Regions from separate parts of the Thiofaba sp. EF100 genome, predicted to be linked through region 3. Evidence: predicted binding sites of a transcription regulator. Region 3 holds the regulator's gene; each other region holds the start of a gene.
The links. Region 3 encodes sigma-54, which starts transcription at its own class of promoters, with help from an activator protein. Its sites were predicted from a motif close to TGGCANGNTNCNTGCTT; they were not measured.

Region 1 (4,280 bases), on a different contig from region 3:
ATGCCGATGCCATTGAGTCCCGGCGTCCCCACCTGCGGGGCCCCACTGGCCGCCGTCTCCTGGAACAGGTTGTTGCCCACCGGCTGGAGGCCTGCCGGGTTGACGAAGTCCGCCAGGGTGATCTGCCCCACCTGGGTGGGCACGGGCTGACCCTGGAGCATGACGGACACCGTGCCGTCATTGCCAATCGTGATGCTCTGCGCATTCTCGGGGATGGTGATGGCGGGTTCGAGCAAAAAGCCATCCGCGGTCACCATCTGGCCCTGGGCGTTGAGCATCAGGCTGCCGTCGCGGGTGTATTTGATCGTGCCATCCGGCATCAACACCTGGAGAAAACCACGGCCCTGAACGGCCACGTCCAGGGCGTTCTCGGTCTGCTGCAGATTGCCCTGCAGGTGCAGCTTCTCGGTGGCCGCCACCCGCACGCCGGTACCGATGTTCAGGCCGGAGGGCAGCTGGTTGTCCTGGGTATTGTTGGCCCCGACCTGACGGTAGTTTTGGTAGATCAGATCCTCGAACACCGCCCGGTCGCGCTTGAAGCCGGTGGTATTGACGTTGGCCAGGTTGTTGGAAATGACCGACATGCGCGTGTTCTGCGCATCCAGGCCGGTTTTGGCGATCCACAAGGCGGGAGCGGTCATGATGCAATCTCCTCGATTAGGCCAGCGTCAGCAGGCGATTGGTGGCCTCACCGTTCGTGTCGGCCTGTTGCATGAGCTTGGATTGGGTTTCGAACATGCGCGCGTACTGGATCATGCGCACCATCGCATCCACGGCATTGACATTGCTGCCCTCCAGGGCCCCCGCCACCACGCGCACATTGGCATCGGGATCGACCGTTACCCCCGCTTTGACCCCCATCAGCCCATCGAGACGCTTTTCCATGGCCTCACGCGGCGGATTGACCAGTTTGATGCGATCCACCAGGAGCGGCGCATTGGGCGGATCGCCCGGGGCAAGGATGGTGATCCCGCCATCCGCGCCGATCTGGACCTTGGCCGCCGGAGGAATGGCGATGGGGCCATCGTTGCCCAGCACCGGATGCCCGGTGGCCGTCGTCAATAATCCGGCGCTGTCGATTTTCAGCTCACCCGCACGGGTGTAGGCCTCCTGCCCCTCGGGCGTCTGGACGGCGATCCATCCATCCCCCTGGATGGCGATGTCGAGATCGCGCCCGGTGGTCATCAGCGACCCCGCATTCAGGTTGGTCCCAACCCTTGTATCCTCGCTGTAGACCCGCGAGGCGAGTACCGGGCCATAGACCGGCAGGGCCTTGAACTCGTCCAGATCGGCCTTGAAACCGACGGTGTTGGCATTGGCCAGGTTATGACTGGTGGTCGCCTGGGCGAGCAGGGCATTCTTGGCCCCGTTCATGGCGATGTAGAGCATGCGGTCCACGACGCACCTCCTCGATGTGTTACACATCAAAGCATCAAGCAGGGTTCGTGCCAATCAAACCAGCAGGCATAAAGAAAGGGGCCGAAGCCCCTTGGATAAAACGCCTGAAAAGGCGGTTTTAGCGGATATTGATGATGGTATCGCTCAGGGCCTTGTTGGCCTCGATGGCCTTGGCATTGGCCTGGAAGTTGCGCTGGGCGACGATCAGATTCACAAGCTCCGCGGTCAGGTCCACGGTCGAGGCCTCCAGGGCACCGGACTGGATCTTACCAAAGCTGCCCGTACCGGCCTCGCCCACCAGAGGCGTCCCGGAATCGACGGTCTCGATCCAGGAATTGTTGCCGATCTGCTTGAGGCCGTTCGGGTTTTTGAAGTCCACCAGGGCGATCTTGCCGAGGTTCATGGTGCTGCCGTTGGTGTAGGTGGCACGCACCAGGCCATCCTCACCGATCGACAGGCCGCTCAGGCGCCCGGGGGCCTGGCCGTCTTGGTTGAGGTCGTAGATCTGGAAGGGTGAATTGTACTGGGTCGCGGTCGCTGGAATATTGACGTTGAAATTCAGGGTTGCCGCGCCGTTGTTCAGATCCGTATCAGGCACGGTCAGCTGAAAGCTTGATGCGGCCGTGATCTTGCCGTCCGTCCCGAAGGTGATAGTTTGCGGACCGCCGTGCTTATCCGGCTCCTGCGCGTCGAGTTGGGTATGGACCTCCCACTCGTTGTTGTTCGTCTTGACGAAATACATGGTCAGGAGGTGGGCATTACCCAGCGAGTCGAAAATCTGAACACTGGTAGCCTGATTGTAGCTGGTCGGATCGGCCTTCCATGTACCGCTGCCCACGGGGGTTTCGGCATAGCCGAACGGCGTGGTTGCTGGGGTTGTCGCCGTCGCAGGGAGGTTGAACGATGCATTCACGTTCGAGGTGGGCACCGGCTGGCCTGCCCCCGCCGGAAGCTGCAGCGGGATGGAGGTGGCCAGACTGGTGGACTGCACCGCGCCAGTCTGCGGGTCCACGGGCAGGACTTTCAGATATTGGCCACTGCTGTTGACCACGAAGCCGTCCTTGTTGACCCCGAGGGCACCGGCACGGGTGTAGACGATCTCGGTCGAGGTCAGATTGGGCTGGAAGGCAAAAAAGCCCTGGCCGGAGATGGCGAGATCCAGGGTGTTGTCGGTGAAGTTCAGCGTCCCCTGGCCGAAGACCTGGCGCACGATCTGGGTGGCCGTACCCTGCCCGGTCGCGGTCTTGGAGGCCCCAAAGGCGCTGACCGCGTAAATATCGCCGAACTCACTGCGCGACTTCTTGAAGCCGGTGGAGTTGGCGTTGGCAATGTTGTTGCTGGTGACCGAGAGGTCCTTGGAGGCCGAATTCAGGCCGGTGAGCGAGGTATTGAAGGACATGAGAGCCTCCTGATCAGGTAAAGATGCGGGTCACATCGGCCAGGCGCACCGAGCCTTTGGACGTATTGAGGACCACCCCATCATCGGCGATGGAGGCGCTGACGACCGGCAAGGCCAAGCGGGTGGTCAGTTGAGTGTTCTGACCGTTGACCAGGGCCATGGCCGAGACCGTGTAGCTGCCCGCGGGGGCGGCCGTGCCATCCTGCAGCAGGCCATCCCAGCTGAAATCCATGGGACCGGCGCCGCCCACGTCCAGGGTGAGCTGCCGTGCCACCGCGCCCTGTGCATCGCGCAGGGTCAGTTGCACCGTGCTGACACCCTCAGGGACCTCCACCACGCCCTTCAGGCCTGCTCCATCGGAGCCCAGTTCGGCACGATCCGCCTCCACCAGCACCTTCTTGCCCACCATGGTGGACGCCTCGAGCACACGGTTGGTTTGCAATGCGGTGGCGAGCTTTTCAAACGAGGCCTGCAAGGACTGGATGCCTGAGACGGTGGAAAACTGGGCCATCTGTCCAAGAAACTCACCGTTTTCCATCGGCGCCATGGGGTCCTGGTTCATCAGCTGGGTGGTCATCAGCTTGAGGAAATCGCTTTGCCCCAGGCTTCCCTTGCGTGAGGACTCCTCCTTGGGCGGCGGCGAGAGGCCGATGCTGCTGTACGGATCGGTGGAAATCGCACTCATCGATGCCCTCCTTTAGGATTTGCCCAGGTTCAAGGTGCGCAACATCAATTCCTTAGATGTATTTAACACCTGAACGTTCGTTTGGTAAGAGCGCGAGGCCGACATCATGTTGACGGTTTCCTCCACCACATCGACGTTGGAGCCGTAGACATAGCCTTGGGCATCGGCCAGGGGATGACCTGGGTCATAACGCATCTGGACCGGCGCCCGGCTCTCCACGATGCCCGCCGTGTTGACGCCCGCACTGAGGGCGTCCTGGAAATGCGTGCGAAAGACCGGATGTCGCGCCTTGTAAGCCTCGGCCGCGCTGCCCGCGACGGTATCGGCGTTGGCCAGGTTGCTGGCGGTGGTGTTAAGGCGCGTCGTCTGCGCGCTCATGGCCGATCCCGAAATATCAAAGATCTTGAACAGGGACATGGTCATTCACCCTTCAACGCGCCCATGAGACCGGAAATTCGACCATTGAGAAAGGTCAAAGTTGCCTGGTACTGCACCGCGTTCTCGGCAAAGCGCGCCTGCTCCTGCTGGGCATCGACCGTATTGCCGTCCAGCGCGGGGTGCGTGGGGACGCGGTAGGCATGACGCACGCCCGGCAGGGGGTCTTCTGCGGCGGGAAGATGTCCCGCACGGGTTCTTTGCAGGCCCATCTCGGCCCCCTGGACATCACTCAGGGCTGCCCGGAAATCGATATCGCGCGCCTTGTAATTCGGCGTGTCAGCATTGGCAAGGTTGGATGCCAGGACGTTTGCCCGCTGCGCTCGCAGCACCAGGGCCTCGTCATGGCTGGAAAAGATACGG
Region 2 (4,280 bases), on a different contig from region 3:
GGGCGTAGGGGATCAGCCCGGTCAGGATGCCGAACACCAGTCCGATCAGCGCGCTCAAGGCCAGCCCAAGACCCAGGCGGGTGAGGCTGGCGGTGGTATCGGCCCAGAGCTGGTACTCCCCGGTGCGCTTGTCCGGCTCCAGGGCAAAGCCCTGGATCGCCTCGGCGAAGCTTGCGAGGGATGGCAGGAGCTTGTCGTTCGGGTTCGCCTCTAGACGCAGGTCGGAGGCGACCAGATAGAGGACGATCACCGCCAGGAAAGGCAGCGCGCCCAGCAGGATGGCGCGCCCCAGGCTCGGGGTCCGATTGAGCAGGCGCATGTCAGAGCTTTCCTTCAGCGGCCATGTTCATGTAGTCGGCATCGAAGCGCAGCTTGACGTTCTTCGCATCGCCCAGGGTCTTGCCGCCCGGGAAGGCCATGCCGACCGCGTCCGCGCTCTTCGCGCCCTGGCCAAGCAGGCCGTGGCTGAAGGAGAAGGTGCGCACGAGATCCATGGTCTTCACCAGATCAGCGCTCTTGCTGAAAGTGACCGCCTCGCCCGGGGTGTAGAACATCCGGGTGGTCTTGAGCTGAGCATCGAAGCCGGCGAGGTCGGTGCCGGAGGCATTGGCCATCGCCCCGCGTGCGGCCTTGCCTGCCGCGTCATCGCGGGACATGACGGCCATGGTCTCGTACCACGCGCCCACCAGGGCCTTGCCCAGCTTGGGGTTGTCCTGCAGCGTCTTCGTGTTGACCACCAGCAGGTCGAGGATCTCGCCCGGGATCTGGCTGGAGTCGAACACCAGGGAGGCGCCCGGCATCGCCTTGATCGCGGAGAGTTGTGGGTTCCAGGTCACCACCGCCGTTACGTTCGGGGTGCCGTAGGCGGCGATGATGTCGGCATCCGAGGTGTTGACCACCTTGATGTCCTTTTCCTTGAGCTTGACCGTCTCCAGCGCCCGCGCGAGCAGGTAGTGGGACACGGACAGCTCGACCAGGTTGACCTTCTGGCCCTTGATGTCAGCGAGCTTCTTGCCCGTGCCCTTGAGCACGATGCCGTCGTTGCCATTGGAGAAATCGCCGATGATCAGGGCGGTGCTGTCCACCCCGCTGGCGGCGGGAATGGTCAGTGCATCCATGTTGGTCATGGTGCAGCCGTCGAACTGGCCGGCGGTGAACTGGTTGATGGACTCGATGTAGTCGTTGATCTGGACGACGTCGACCTTGATGCCGTACTTGTCGGCCCACTTTTTCATGATGCCGCTCTTGGACATGTAGTCCCACGGCATCCAGCCCACATAGATGCTCCAGCCGATCTTGAACTCGCTCTTTTCGGCGGCAAGGGCGGCGGGGCTGCTCATGGCAAGGCCAGTCGTGAGTGCCGTGGCCATGACCAGCGGCTTGAGAACCCTGGAAAGAAGAGATCTGTGCATCGGTCCGCTCCTCAGTGTCGTGCGTTTGAAATCGCGCTGTTTGAGGAGTGGACACGAAGTCGCCTCGGGGATAGCAAGCTCCATGCTCACTCCTCGTGGGTGACCTCCCGGGCTTTTGTCCCGCCGTGTATCCGCCCCAGGGCGGACCGCCTCTCTCGGACCAGCACTCCCGTGCAAGGAGCCGGAACCCTAGAGGCGCCCGATTAAGACAACGCAAGTGCCGTGCCAGGACAGGCAATCCGCACCATGGCAGGGGAGTACGGCTTTGGGCACGGGGCAGACTGCGGCCAGGCGGGGCGATTTGGGTGCGCAGTGCACCAAAGTTGTGCGCACGGGGGTGCGCTCCGGTTGAAGGGACTCGTCGGAGGCCGTGCCGGGGGCGCTCCCCCGGTGTCTGGCACGCCACGTGCAAGGATGAACGTGTGCGCCGGGTGTTCGGGGACTTGGCCTGCGCACACACAACCCCTGCATTCATTACGGAGTACTGTCCATGACCTCCCATGCGGACATGTCCCGTCCTGAGTCCATCCTGTGGGAAGAGCTGGTCCCCGGCGGCAACCACTGGTCCGGTCTCATGCGACGCGGCACGGCCCTGCGCCTGACCGATCTTCAGGGCGGCGCCAATCTCTCGGCCCTGTTCTACAACTTCGACGAGCGCCTCGAGCGCTACAACATGGCGGACACGCTCAAGGCCCAGCACACCGCCCTGCTCACCCGAGGGCATGTGCTGATGTCCGACATGGGGCGCGTGCTTGCCTCCATCGTGGCCGACGATGTCGGGGGGCACGATGCCTTCTGCGGGGTGTCCGACGCCGCCCTGATCCGTGAGAAGTACGGCGAGCGCCCGTTCGGCGTGGCGCGCAATGCCATGTACCGCAACGGCCGCGACGGGCTCCTGATCGAGCTCGGCAAGTGGGGGCTGGGCAAGCGCGACCTGGTCCCCGGGGTCAACTTCTTCAGCCGCGTGATCGTGGGGGAGGAGGGCGAGCTGTCCTTCGCCACGGGTCACTCCTACCCCGGCGCCACGGTGGACCTGCGTTTCGACATGAATGTGCTGGTGGTGCTCTCCGCCGCGCCGCACCCGCTCGACCCCAAGCCTGAATACGCCCCGGGGCCGGTCCTGCTGACCGCCTACCGCGCGGGGCTGGCCGCGGCGGATGACTATTGCCGCACCTTCCGGCCGGAAAACGCGCGCGCCTTCATCAACACCGAACGCTATTTCGCCGAGTGAGGGGGCGACCATGAACATGCTGATCGAAAGTCCGCTCGACCCGCGCGATGCGGTGCTGGATGAAATCTGCCCGGCGGGCGAGGCCTGGATGGGCACGGTCAGGAAGGGGCAGACCTTCCGCATCGTCGACCTGGAGGGCAACCAGGCGGTGGATACCCTGTTCTACAACGCACATGATGCCGAGGAGCGCTACAGCGCGACCGACACCATCCGCCGTCAGGGAAGGCTGTACCTGACCACCGGCTCACGCCTGATCTCCTCGGAAGGCAATGTGATGCTGACCATCACCGCCGACACCTGCGGCCGCCACGACACGCTCGGCGGCGCCTGCGCGGCGGAGAGCAACACCGTGCGTTACGCACTCGACAAGCGTCCGATGCATAGTTGCCGCGACAACTTCATGCACGCCCTGAACGCCTGTGGCTGTGCCCACCACCTGGGGATGAGCAAGCGTGACATCACCAGCAACATCAACTTCTTCATGAACGTGCCCGTGACCCCCGAGGGCCGGCTCAGCTTCGAGGACGGCATCTCCGCGCCCGGCAAGTACGTCGAGATGCGCGCCGAGATGGACGTGGTGGTGCTGATCTCCAACTGCCCGCAGCTCAACAACCCCTGCAACGCCTACAACCCGACCCCGATCCGCCTGCTGGTGTGGGATCCGGTGTGATCAGGCCCGCGCGCGGGACGGCCCGCGTTGCCATCCGAACCCGCCGGGACGACCCGGCATCCCCCGCGAACGAGGCCAGCAGAGTCCGGTGCGGCATGGGAAGGAGTCGAGGACCCCAACGATGTTCAACAAGGTTTTGATCGCCAACCGGGGCGAGATCGCCTGCCGGGTGATCCGTACCCTCAAGACGATGGGCATCGCCTCGGTGGCGGTGTATTCGGAGGCCGATGCCGGCGCGCTGCATGTCGATCTGGCCGATGAGGCGGTGTGCATCGGCCCCGCGCCGGCAGCCGAGAGCTACCTGCGCGCCGAGCGTATCCTGGAGGTGGCGCGCCAGACCGGCGCGCAGGCCATCCACCCCGGCTACGGTTTTTTGTCGGAAAACCCGGAGTTCGCCGAGGCCTGCGCCGCCGCCGGGATCGTCTTCATCGGCCCCAGCCCCGCGCAGATGCGCGCCTTCGGCCTCAAGCACACCGCGCGCGAGCTGGCGCTGGCCAACCAGGTGCCGCTCCTGCCGGGCTCCGGCCTGCTGCGCGATGCCGGACACGCGCAGGCCGAGGCCGCCCGCATCGGTTACCCTGTCATGCTCAAGAGCACCGCCGGCGGCGGCGGGATCGGCATGCGCCTGTGCTGGAGCGCGGACGAGCTGGCTGAGGCCTTCCAGTCGGTCGAGCGGCTGGCGCGCGCCAACTTCAAGGAGAGTGGCATCTACCTCGAAAAGTACGTCGAGCACGCGCGCCACATCGAGGTGCAGCTGTTCGGCGACGGCCAGGGGCGGGTGGTCGCGCTCGGCGAGCGCGACTGCTCGGTCCAGCGCCGCAACCAGAAAGTGATCGAAGAGACCCCCGCACCGGGCCTGACCGATGCGCAGCGGGCGCGTCTGCTCGCCACCGCCGTGCGCCTGGGCGAGGCGGTCGGTTACACCTCGGCGGGCACGGTCGAGTTCGTCTACGACACCCAGAGCGGC
Region 3 (4,280 bases):
AGGGGCGTGTCATCATCACCCAGGGCCAGCTCACGCTGACGGCTGACAAGGCCACCATCCACCTGCGCGACGGCCAGTTCGACCGCGCCATCCTCGAAGGGCGTCCCGTGATCTACCAGGACCGCGACGATGCGGGCCAGCCCATCCGCGGCGAAGCCCGGAGGATGGATTACCAGGCCCTCGACGAGATCATCACCCTGAGCGGCCAGGCGCGGATCGAGCGGGCCGGCGACACCCTCGCCAGCGAGCGCATCGTCTACCACCTCAAGAACGAAGTGGTGGACGCCGGTGCCGGCGGCAGCGACCGCGTGCGCATGACCCTGCAGCCGCGCAGTGCCGGCGAGGGCAAGAAACCGTGAGCACTCCCGGCCACACCCTCCGCGCCGAGGGGCTGAACAAGCGCTACGGCGCGCGCACCGTGGTGCACGCCATGACGCTCGAGGTACGCACCGGCGAGATCGTCGGCCTGCTGGGACCGAACGGCGCGGGCAAGACCACCAGCTTCTACATGATCACCGGCCTGGTGAAGCCGGATGGCGGGAAGATCCTGCTCGACGACCAGGATATTTCCTCCCTGCCAATGCACACCCGCGCCCGCCTCGGCGTCGGCTACCTGCCGCAAGAGCCCTCCGTCTTCCGCAAGCTCTCCGTGGAGGACAACCTCCTCGCCGTGCTCGAACTGCGAGCGGATCTACGCCGCGCCTCGGATCGGCAGACGATCTGCAACCAACTGCTCGAAGAGCTGCACATCAGCCACGTGCGCCACAGCCTCGGCCTGAGCCTGTCCGGCGGCGAACGGCGGCGGGTCGAGATCGCCCGTGCCCTGGCCGCCGAGCCGCGTTTCCTGCTGCTCGACGAGCCCTTCGCCGGGGTGGACCCGATCAGCGTGCTGGACATCCAGCGCCTGATCCGCCACCTCGCCGAACGCGGCATCGGCGTGCTGATCACCGATCACAACGTGCGCGAGACCCTGCGCATCTGCAGCCACGCCACCATCATGCATGCCGGGGGGGTGCTGGCCGAGGGCACGCCGGAGGCCATCCTCGCCGACCCGCGCGTGCGCGAGGTCTACCTTGGCGAACAGTTCAGCCTGTGAGCATGACGCTCAGACTGCATACCCCGCCAACGCTTCGCGCTAGAATGACGCCATGATGACCATCCCATTGATGCAGGCATGAAGGCCGGACTCGAGCTCAGACAGGGGCTATCGCTTGCGATGACCCCCCAGCTGCAGCAGTCCATCCGGCTACTCCAGCTCTCCAGCCTCGAACTGCAGACCGAGATCCAGCAGGCCATCGAGGCCAACCCCATGCTGGAGATCGAAGACGAGAGCGGCGAGGAGACCGAGCCGGCTGCCATCGAAGCCCATGAGGCCCTGCCCACCACCCGCCTGGACGAGGCAGACACCACCCTCGACCTCGAGGCCCCGCGCCAGGAAATGCCCGAGGAGCTGCCCCTCGACAGCCGCTGGGATGACATCTTCGAAGCCGACGGCAGCACCAGCTACAGCAAGGGCAGCGCGGAGGACGAGGAGCGCGACTTCCTCAGCTACACCAGCAGCGGGCAGGAAAGCCTGCACGACCACCTGCTCTCGCAGATGCTGCTCACCCCCCTCTCACCGCGCGACCAACAGATTGCCACCGCCATCATCGAATCCGTGGACGAGGACGGCTTCCTCGAGCAGCCCCTGGAGAGCATCGTCGAGGGCCTGCGTCGGGACCTGCCGGATGTCGAGCTGGACGAGGCGCAGGCCATGCTCCACCTCGTCCAGCAGTTCGACCCGCCCGGCGTCGCGGCGCGCGACCTCGGCGAATGCCTCGCGATCCAGCTGCGACAGGTCGAGGCCCCCACCCCGGCCCACAGCGATGCCGCGCGCCTGCTCGAACACCTCGACCTTTTGGCTAGCCGCGACTACGTCCGCCTGCAGCGCCTGCTGAAGATCGACGCCGAGGCCCTCAAGGCGGCCCTGCAGGTCTTGCAGGGACTCAACCCACGCCCCGGCGCCGAACTGCGCAGTCAGGACGTCGAATACGTGATCCCGGACGTGATCGTGCGCCGCATCCAAGGGCAGTGGCGGGTCGAACTCAACCCCGAGGTCACCCCCAAACTTCGCATCAACAACCTGTACGCCGGCCTCATCCAGCGCGGCCGCCGCGGTGAGGACATGAACTACATGCGCAACGCCCTGCAGGAGGCGCGCTGGTTCATCAAGAGCGTGCAGAGCCGCAATGAAACGCTGCTCGCGGTGGCCGAGGCCATCGTGCGCCGCCAGCAGGATTTCTTCGAGCACGGCGAGGCCGCCATGCGCCCCCTGGTGCTGCGCGAGATCGCCGAGGAGTTGGGACTGCACGAGTCGACCATCTCCCGCGTCACCACCAACAAGTACATGCACACCCCGCGCGGCGTGGTGGAGTTCAAGCACTTCTTCTCCAGCCACGTGGGCACCGCGGATGGCGGAGAGGCCTCCTCCACCGCCATCCGCGCCCGGATCAAGCAGCTGGTGGCGGAGGAACCGGCCAACAAGCCGCTGAGCGACAGTCGTCTCACCCAGCTGCTGGAGGCCGAAGGCATCAACGTCGCCCGTCGGACCGTCGCCAAATACCGCGAGTCCCTCGGCATCCCCCCCTCCAACGAGCGCAAGCGTCTCTGCTGATGAAGACCCTGACCATTGCCGACATCCTCACCCCCGAGCGGGTCAAGCTCGACCAGGAATGCTCGAGCAAGAAGCGCGCGCTTGAGCTCGTCAGCCAGATCGTCGCCGGCGCCCAGGAAGGGCTCGAAGCGTGGGCCATCTTCGATACCCTGCTGGCCCGCGAACGGCTCGGCAGCACCGGCGTCGGCCGCGGCATCGCCATCCCGCACGGCAAACTGCCCGCCCTCAAGGCCCCGGTGGGCGCCTTCATGCGCCTTGAGAACGGGATCGACTTCGATAGCCCGGATGGCGTCCCGGTGAGCCTGATCTTCGCCATCCTCGTCCCCGAAGGCGGGGAAGAGGCCCACCTGGCCATCCTCGGCCAGCTCGCCCGCCGCTTCAGTGACCCCGAATTCTGCACCGCCATCCGCCAGGCGCAGAACAGCGAGATTGCCTTCAGCCTGCTGACCCGCAAAGTAGCCAGCGTGGAGGACGCTTCCGGCAGTGGCACGCAGCAAGAACATGAGCACGGACCCCCCTGACCCTGCCCCGGAGTCGGCCTCAGCCGCAGGCATCCTCAGCCTGCATGGCGTCTTTCTCGCCCTGCGGGTGCCGCCCCCTGGGGACACGCCCCGATGCGTTGGGCCTTCCTCGTTGTTTCCCCCGGCATCCATGCCGGAAGCCCTTTCGGGGTATGGCCATCGAGAACCCGACGCATCAGGGGCATCCGCCACCTCCCTCGGCGTGCTGATCTTAGGCTCAGCGGGCATCGGCAAGAGCGAACTCGCCCTCGACCTGATCAGCCGCGGCCACGCCCTGGTCGCGGATGACGCCCCCATCTTCCTCCCCGCAGCCGATGGCCGCTGGCTGGGCCGCTGCCCCTTTCCCCTGCAGGACTTCCTCGAGGTGCGCGGGCTCGGCATCCTCAACGTCCGGCGCCTGTTTGGCGAACAGGCCGTCTGCGCTGAGCATCCGCTCGACCTCATCATCCGGCTGGAGGACGCGCCATCCCGCCCTGAAGATCGCCTCGCAGGGGCCTGGCGCGACTACCGCCTGGGCGATGCCACCCTCCCCGAGCTTCCTCTGACGGTACGCGGTGGTCGCAACCTCGCCCTGCTGGTGGAGACGGCGGCCCGTCTACAGGCATGCGGCACCGGGGACGGCATCGGCTATAATGCCGCGCACGAACTCTCCCGCCGCCTCGGAAAACACCTCGGCAAGGAACCTTTGTGAAGCTGGTCATCGTCAGCGGCCTCTCCGGCTCGGGCAAGACCATCGCCCTGCACACCCTCGAGGATGCCGGCTACTACTGTGTCGACAACCTCCCCCTCGCCCTGCTGCCGGCCTTCGTCGACACTGCCCTGCTGCAACCCCTCAGTCTGGATCCGGAGCAGGCGATGGCCCCCCAGGAGCGCGCCGCCATCGGCATCGACGTCCGCGGCGGGGTCAGCGAACTGCGCCACCTGCACCAGCAGTTGGCGCGGCTGCGCGAAGGGCACCCGGAACTGAAGATCCAACTGCTGTTCCTGCACGCCGAGCACAAGGTGTTGCTGCGCCGCTTCAGCGAAACCCGGCGCCTGCACCCGCTGGGGCGCGAAGGCCTGCCGCTGGACGAAGCCTTACTGGCGGAAGCGGAACTGCTCGCCCC
Region 4 (4,280 bases), on a different contig from region 3:
GCCCCCGGCGCCTGGCGTCCCGGCTGCAACAGGCTCGGCCGCTGCAGGGTGAAGCGCACGGGAGCGGACTGGATCAGCACGGCTCCCGCTCCATCCTGGACGTAGGCCTCGAGCACATGGTCACCGCGATCCACGTTATTGAGCACGAGGTTCATCCGGGTGCTGTTCTGCGCCACCGGCGCGCCGTCCAGCAGCACGGTCAGGCCGTGCCCCAAATCGGCGCGCAGAGGGGGGTGGAGATTGAGACTCACGTCCACATCACCTCCGGTGTTGACCAGGGCCTCGTTGGGCGCGGGTTGGGTGATGCGCAGATCAAGATACCCTGCGAAGGCTTCGGTGCCGGGTTTACTGGGCGCCTTGGCCGGGGCCTGGGGAGCAGCGGGCAGGACCGGCACCACCACGCTGGTCGCCGGGGCAGGCTCGACCACCATGCGCTGCGCACCCGCGCGCGGCTGATCGGTGAACACGGTGTTGCCCTTCTCATCGACATAACGGTACACCTCGGCCGCCTGGGCGGTGAGGATGGAAAGGGCAAGGGCCAACAGGATGAAGGTGCGCATAAACCTTACATTAGGCCATGCCGCAGGAAAGAAAAAGCCCCGCGCGGGGCGGGGCCTTGAGGTGCCCGTCGGGCAAGCCTTACAGGCTGTAGTACAGGTCGAATTCGACCGGGTGCGGCACCATGCGCACGCGCTGGACCTCGGCCTGCTTGAGCTCGATGTAGGCGTCGATCAGCTCATCGGTGAACACGCCACCCTGCTTGAGGAACTCGCGGTCCTTATCCAGGGCCTCCAGGGCCTGCTCCAGGGAGAAGGCGACTTCCGGGATGGCCTTCTCCTCCTCGGGCGGCAGGTCGTACAGGTTCTTGGTGGCGGCCTCGCCCGGGTGGATCTTGTTCTTGATGCCATCCAGGCCCGCCATCAGCAGGGCGGCGAAGGCGAGGTACGGGTTGGCAGTGGAGTCCGGATAACGCACCTCGATGCGGCGGGCCTTCGGGCTCGACACGAACGGGATGCGGATGGAGGCGGAGCGGTTGCGGGCAGAGTAGGCCAGCTTCACCGGGGCCTCGAAGTGCGGCACCAGGCGCTTGTAGCTATTGGTGGACGGGTTGCAGAAGGCGTTCAGGGCATGGGTGTGCTTGATGATGCCGCCGATGTAGTACAGCGCGGTCTCGGACAGGCCAGCGTAGCCGTCGCCGTTGAAGGTGTTCTTACCGTCCTTGGACAGGGACATGTGCACGTGCATGCCGGAACCGTTGTCGCCCACCATCGGCTTGGGCATGAAGGTCACGGTCTTGCCGTAGGTGTGGGCCACGTTCTGGATCACGTACTTGAGGGTCTGAACCTCGTCGGCCTTGCGCACCAGGGTGTTGAAAGCCACGCCGATCTCGCACTGACCCGCGGTGGCCACTTCGTGGTGGTGCACCTCGACCTTCAGGCCCATGTCCTCCAGCACTAGGCACATGGCCTGACGGATGTCGTGCAGCTGGTCGACCGGCGGGACGGGGAAATAGCCGCCCTTGACGCCCGGGCGATGGCCCATGTTGCCGTCCGGGTACTCCTTGCCGGTGTTCCAGGCGGCCTCGGAGGAGTCGATCTTGACGAAGCAGCCGGACATGTCCTGGGCCCAGCGGATGTCGTCGAAGATGAAGAATTCGTTTTCCGGACCGAAGAAGGCGGTGTCGGCAACGCCGGTGCTCTTGAGGTAGGCCTCAGCGCGCTTGGCGATGGAGCGCGGGTCACGCGAGTAGCCCTGCATGGTGTCCGGCTCGATGACGTCGCAGACGACGATCAGGGTCGGCTCCTCGGAGAACGGGTCCATGACCGCGGTGGCCGGGTCCGGCATGAGGATCATGTCGGAGGCCTGGATGCCTTTCCAACCGGCAATGGACGAACCGTCGAACATCACGCCGTTCTCGAAGGCTTCCTCGTCGACGCGGGAGGCGGGATAAGTGACATGCTGCTGCTTGCCACGGGTATCGGTGAAACGGAAGTCAACGAACTTGACGCCGTGTTCCTGCATCATCTTGATGACGTCAGCGGGGGTCATGAGGATCTGCCTCCAGAGTGGCCGAGAGAAGTAGAAAACCTAACCAAGTTTACCCTTGCGGGCGCTGCTCGCAATTGAAGCATGAAGCATGCCATGCACCAAGCGCTCACTCATGCCACCCTCTCACCTCTCCTGAGTCCGGGGTCGCTCCATCTTGGAGCATAAGCACCAAAATGGGGCACCATTTTTGCCCACCGCACGACGACCAACCCCACGTGCAGGTGCGACCCAATCCACGAGCACCGCTCAGCGTTATATCCTATCGGACATATCGAGTTTGCAGCATCGTCGAATCCATGTCCCGCTCCCACCTCTCTGCCTGCCTCGTGGCCCGGCATGAAACCGCTCTCCGGCTGCGCCCCATCCTGGCCGAATTCGCCAACGTCACCTGTTTCCATGCGCCTGAGGCATTGGACACGGCATGGCTTGAGCCGGCCATGGACGACATCCTCCTGATTGAGCACCCCCTGCCAAACATCTATCCCCCCGAGATGCAGGCAGGTCTGCGCGCACGCCAGGCCAGGGCGGTCACGATCGCCGTGGTCCGATGCGAGGAAGGGGCCGCGGTCGCCGAGGCCTTTCGCCAGGGGGTTTACGATGTGCTCCTGCACCCCTCCAATCCTGACGAGATGCGCCAGGTGCTCGCGCGCGCAGCCGAACAGGCCCTGCATCGCCGCCGCCTGTCTCAAGGAAGCAACGACGAGCATCTCTCCCCCAAGGAACCGATTGCCCTCAGCCTGGCCATGAGGCAGACCATGGCCCTCCTCCAACGCGTTGCGCCCACCCCCCTGCCCGTCCTGCTCACCGGCGAAACGGGCACCGGCAAAGGCGTACTCGCCCGCCACCTTCATGCGCTCAGCCCACGCAGCGATGGCCCCTTCCTGGCCATCAACTGCGGCGCCCTCGCCCCGACCTTGATCGAGAGCGAACTATTCGGTCACGAGAAAGGGGCCTTCACCGGCGCCCAGAGCAGGCGCATCGGCCTGCTGGAGGCCGCGCATCGCGGAACACTCTTTCTCGACGAGATCAACAGCGCGCCCCCCGAGGTCCAGGTGCGGCTCTTGCATTTCATCCAGGAAAAACGCTTCATGCGCGTGGGCGGCGTGAGCGACATCGAGGTGGACGTGCGCCTCGTCACGGCCAGCAACCAGCCCCTCAGACCGCTGGTCGAGGCCGGTACGTTCCGGGAGGACCTGTTCTACCGCCTGAATGTCTTTCCCATCGATGTGCCCCCGCTGCGCGAGCGGGTGGAGGACATCCCCGCGCTGGGCGCCCACATCCTCACCCGGCTGGCCCCTGCGCTCGGCAAGGAGGTGCATGCCTGCGGACCGGGCGTGCTCGAAGCCCTGCAGCGCTACCCCTGGCCCGGCAACGTACGCGAACTGGAAAACATCATCCAGCGGGCGCTGGTGCTGGCGCGCGGCGAACGCATCGAACTGTGCGACCTGCCGGCGGAGATCATTCACCCCCCGCTGCAGCGCCGCGCCGACACCTCCACCGCCATCGAGTTGCCCTCCTCCGCGACGTTGCACGACGTGGAACGCGCGTGGATCCGCAAAACCCTCGCCGCCTGCAACGGCAACCGCACCCTCGCTGCCGAACGCCTCGGCATCGACCCTTCAACCCTCTGGCGCAAGCTGAAGAGCGCCCGCGAAACCTGATCCCCCACCTCCTTGCATTTCGCAAGCACCCTTGCATTTTGCAATAAGGCATCGCGTTCAGACGGCTACCTGAGCCCTTCCGCCGGCGAGACCTTCCCCACAAAAATTCAGAATATTCAAAAACATAAAAAACCAACCACCATCGTTATATCCCGAAAAACATAACGGGCACGGCGTTTGCTATCTCCCTTCCCACCCAACCACCAAGGGACGCCTGAGGCATGAGGCCAGGGCGTTAAACAACGCATAGGGACATGCCCTTTTCGGTCGTCCGGGGACGCGTCTCCGGACGGAATGCGGGAGGCTTCCGCTCCTGCCCCCCGCATCAGGTCGTCCTGACCTGCGAAAACGCCCGGCGATGTGTCGCACAGCACCTCGCCAGGCGTGGTCCTCCACCCCGGATACTGCATCCGGGGATCTTGGGCTGCCGCCTGCACGGCAGCCTTTTTTTCGAGCCACACGGAGATTTGTCGATGAACGATGACCTTCGCCAACAGGAACTGGTGGATGCCGTCCGCCGCGACCTCATGCGTCGCCTGTTCGGCCTCGCGGCAGGCGCCGCCGTCCTGC

Region 1: flgF (flagellar basal-body rod protein FlgF) is a predicted target of sigma-54. The motif match lies at 1,435-1,451, and genes of this name have one in related genera.
Region 2: V6D91_RS06285 (putative urea ABC transporter substrate-binding protein) is a predicted target of sigma-54. The motif match lies at 1,624-1,640, and genes of this name have one in related genera.
Region 4: glnA (glutamate--ammonia ligase) is a predicted target of sigma-54. The motif match lies at 2,127-2,143, and genes of this name have one in related genera.

What each region holds. Positions count from the first base shown of each region.
Region 1 is NZ_JBAJEY010000003.1:40,929-45,208, forward strand. It holds gene flgG (flagellar basal-body rod protein FlgG) at 1-641, opposite strand, end outside; gene flgF (flagellar basal-body rod protein FlgF) at 658-1,398, opposite strand; gene flgE (flagellar hook protein FlgE) at 1,517-2,797, opposite strand; gene V6D91_RS06940 (flagellar hook assembly protein FlgD) at 2,811-3,482, opposite strand; gene flgC (flagellar basal body rod protein FlgC) at 3,495-3,899, opposite strand; gene flgB (flagellar basal body rod protein FlgB) at 3,902-4,280, opposite strand, start outside.
Region 2 is NZ_JBAJEY010000002.1:390,827-395,106, forward strand. It holds gene V6D91_RS06280 (ABC transporter permease subunit) at 1-319, opposite strand, end outside; gene V6D91_RS06285 (putative urea ABC transporter substrate-binding protein) at 321-1,412, opposite strand; guanidine-I (ykkC/yxkD leader) riboswitch at 1,515-1,616, opposite strand; gene V6D91_RS06290 (urea amidolyase associated protein UAAP1) at 1,903-2,643, shown strand; gene V6D91_RS06295 (urea amidolyase associated protein UAAP2) at 2,660-3,313, shown strand; gene uca (urea carboxylase) at 3,435-4,280, shown strand, end outside.
Region 3 is NZ_JBAJEY010000001.1:587,614-591,893, forward strand. It holds gene lptA (lipopolysaccharide transport periplasmic protein LptA) at 1-359, shown strand, start outside; gene lptB (LPS export ABC transporter ATP-binding protein) at 356-1,096, shown strand; gene V6D91_RS02875 (RNA polymerase factor sigma-54) at 1,175-2,653, shown strand; gene V6D91_RS02880 (PTS sugar transporter subunit IIA) at 2,653-3,174, shown strand; gene V6D91_RS02885 (HPr kinase/phosphorylase) at 3,305-3,865, shown strand; gene rapZ (RNase adapter RapZ) at 3,862-4,280, shown strand, end outside.
Region 4 is NZ_JBAJEY010000002.1:345,658-349,937, reverse strand. It holds gene V6D91_RS06060 (DUF4124 domain-containing protein) at 1-560, opposite strand, end outside; gene glnA (glutamate--ammonia ligase) at 640-2,049, opposite strand; gene V6D91_RS06050 (sigma-54 dependent transcriptional regulator) at 2,346-3,710, shown strand; gene V6D91_RS06045 (MBL fold metallo-hydrolase) at 4,184-4,280, shown strand, end outside.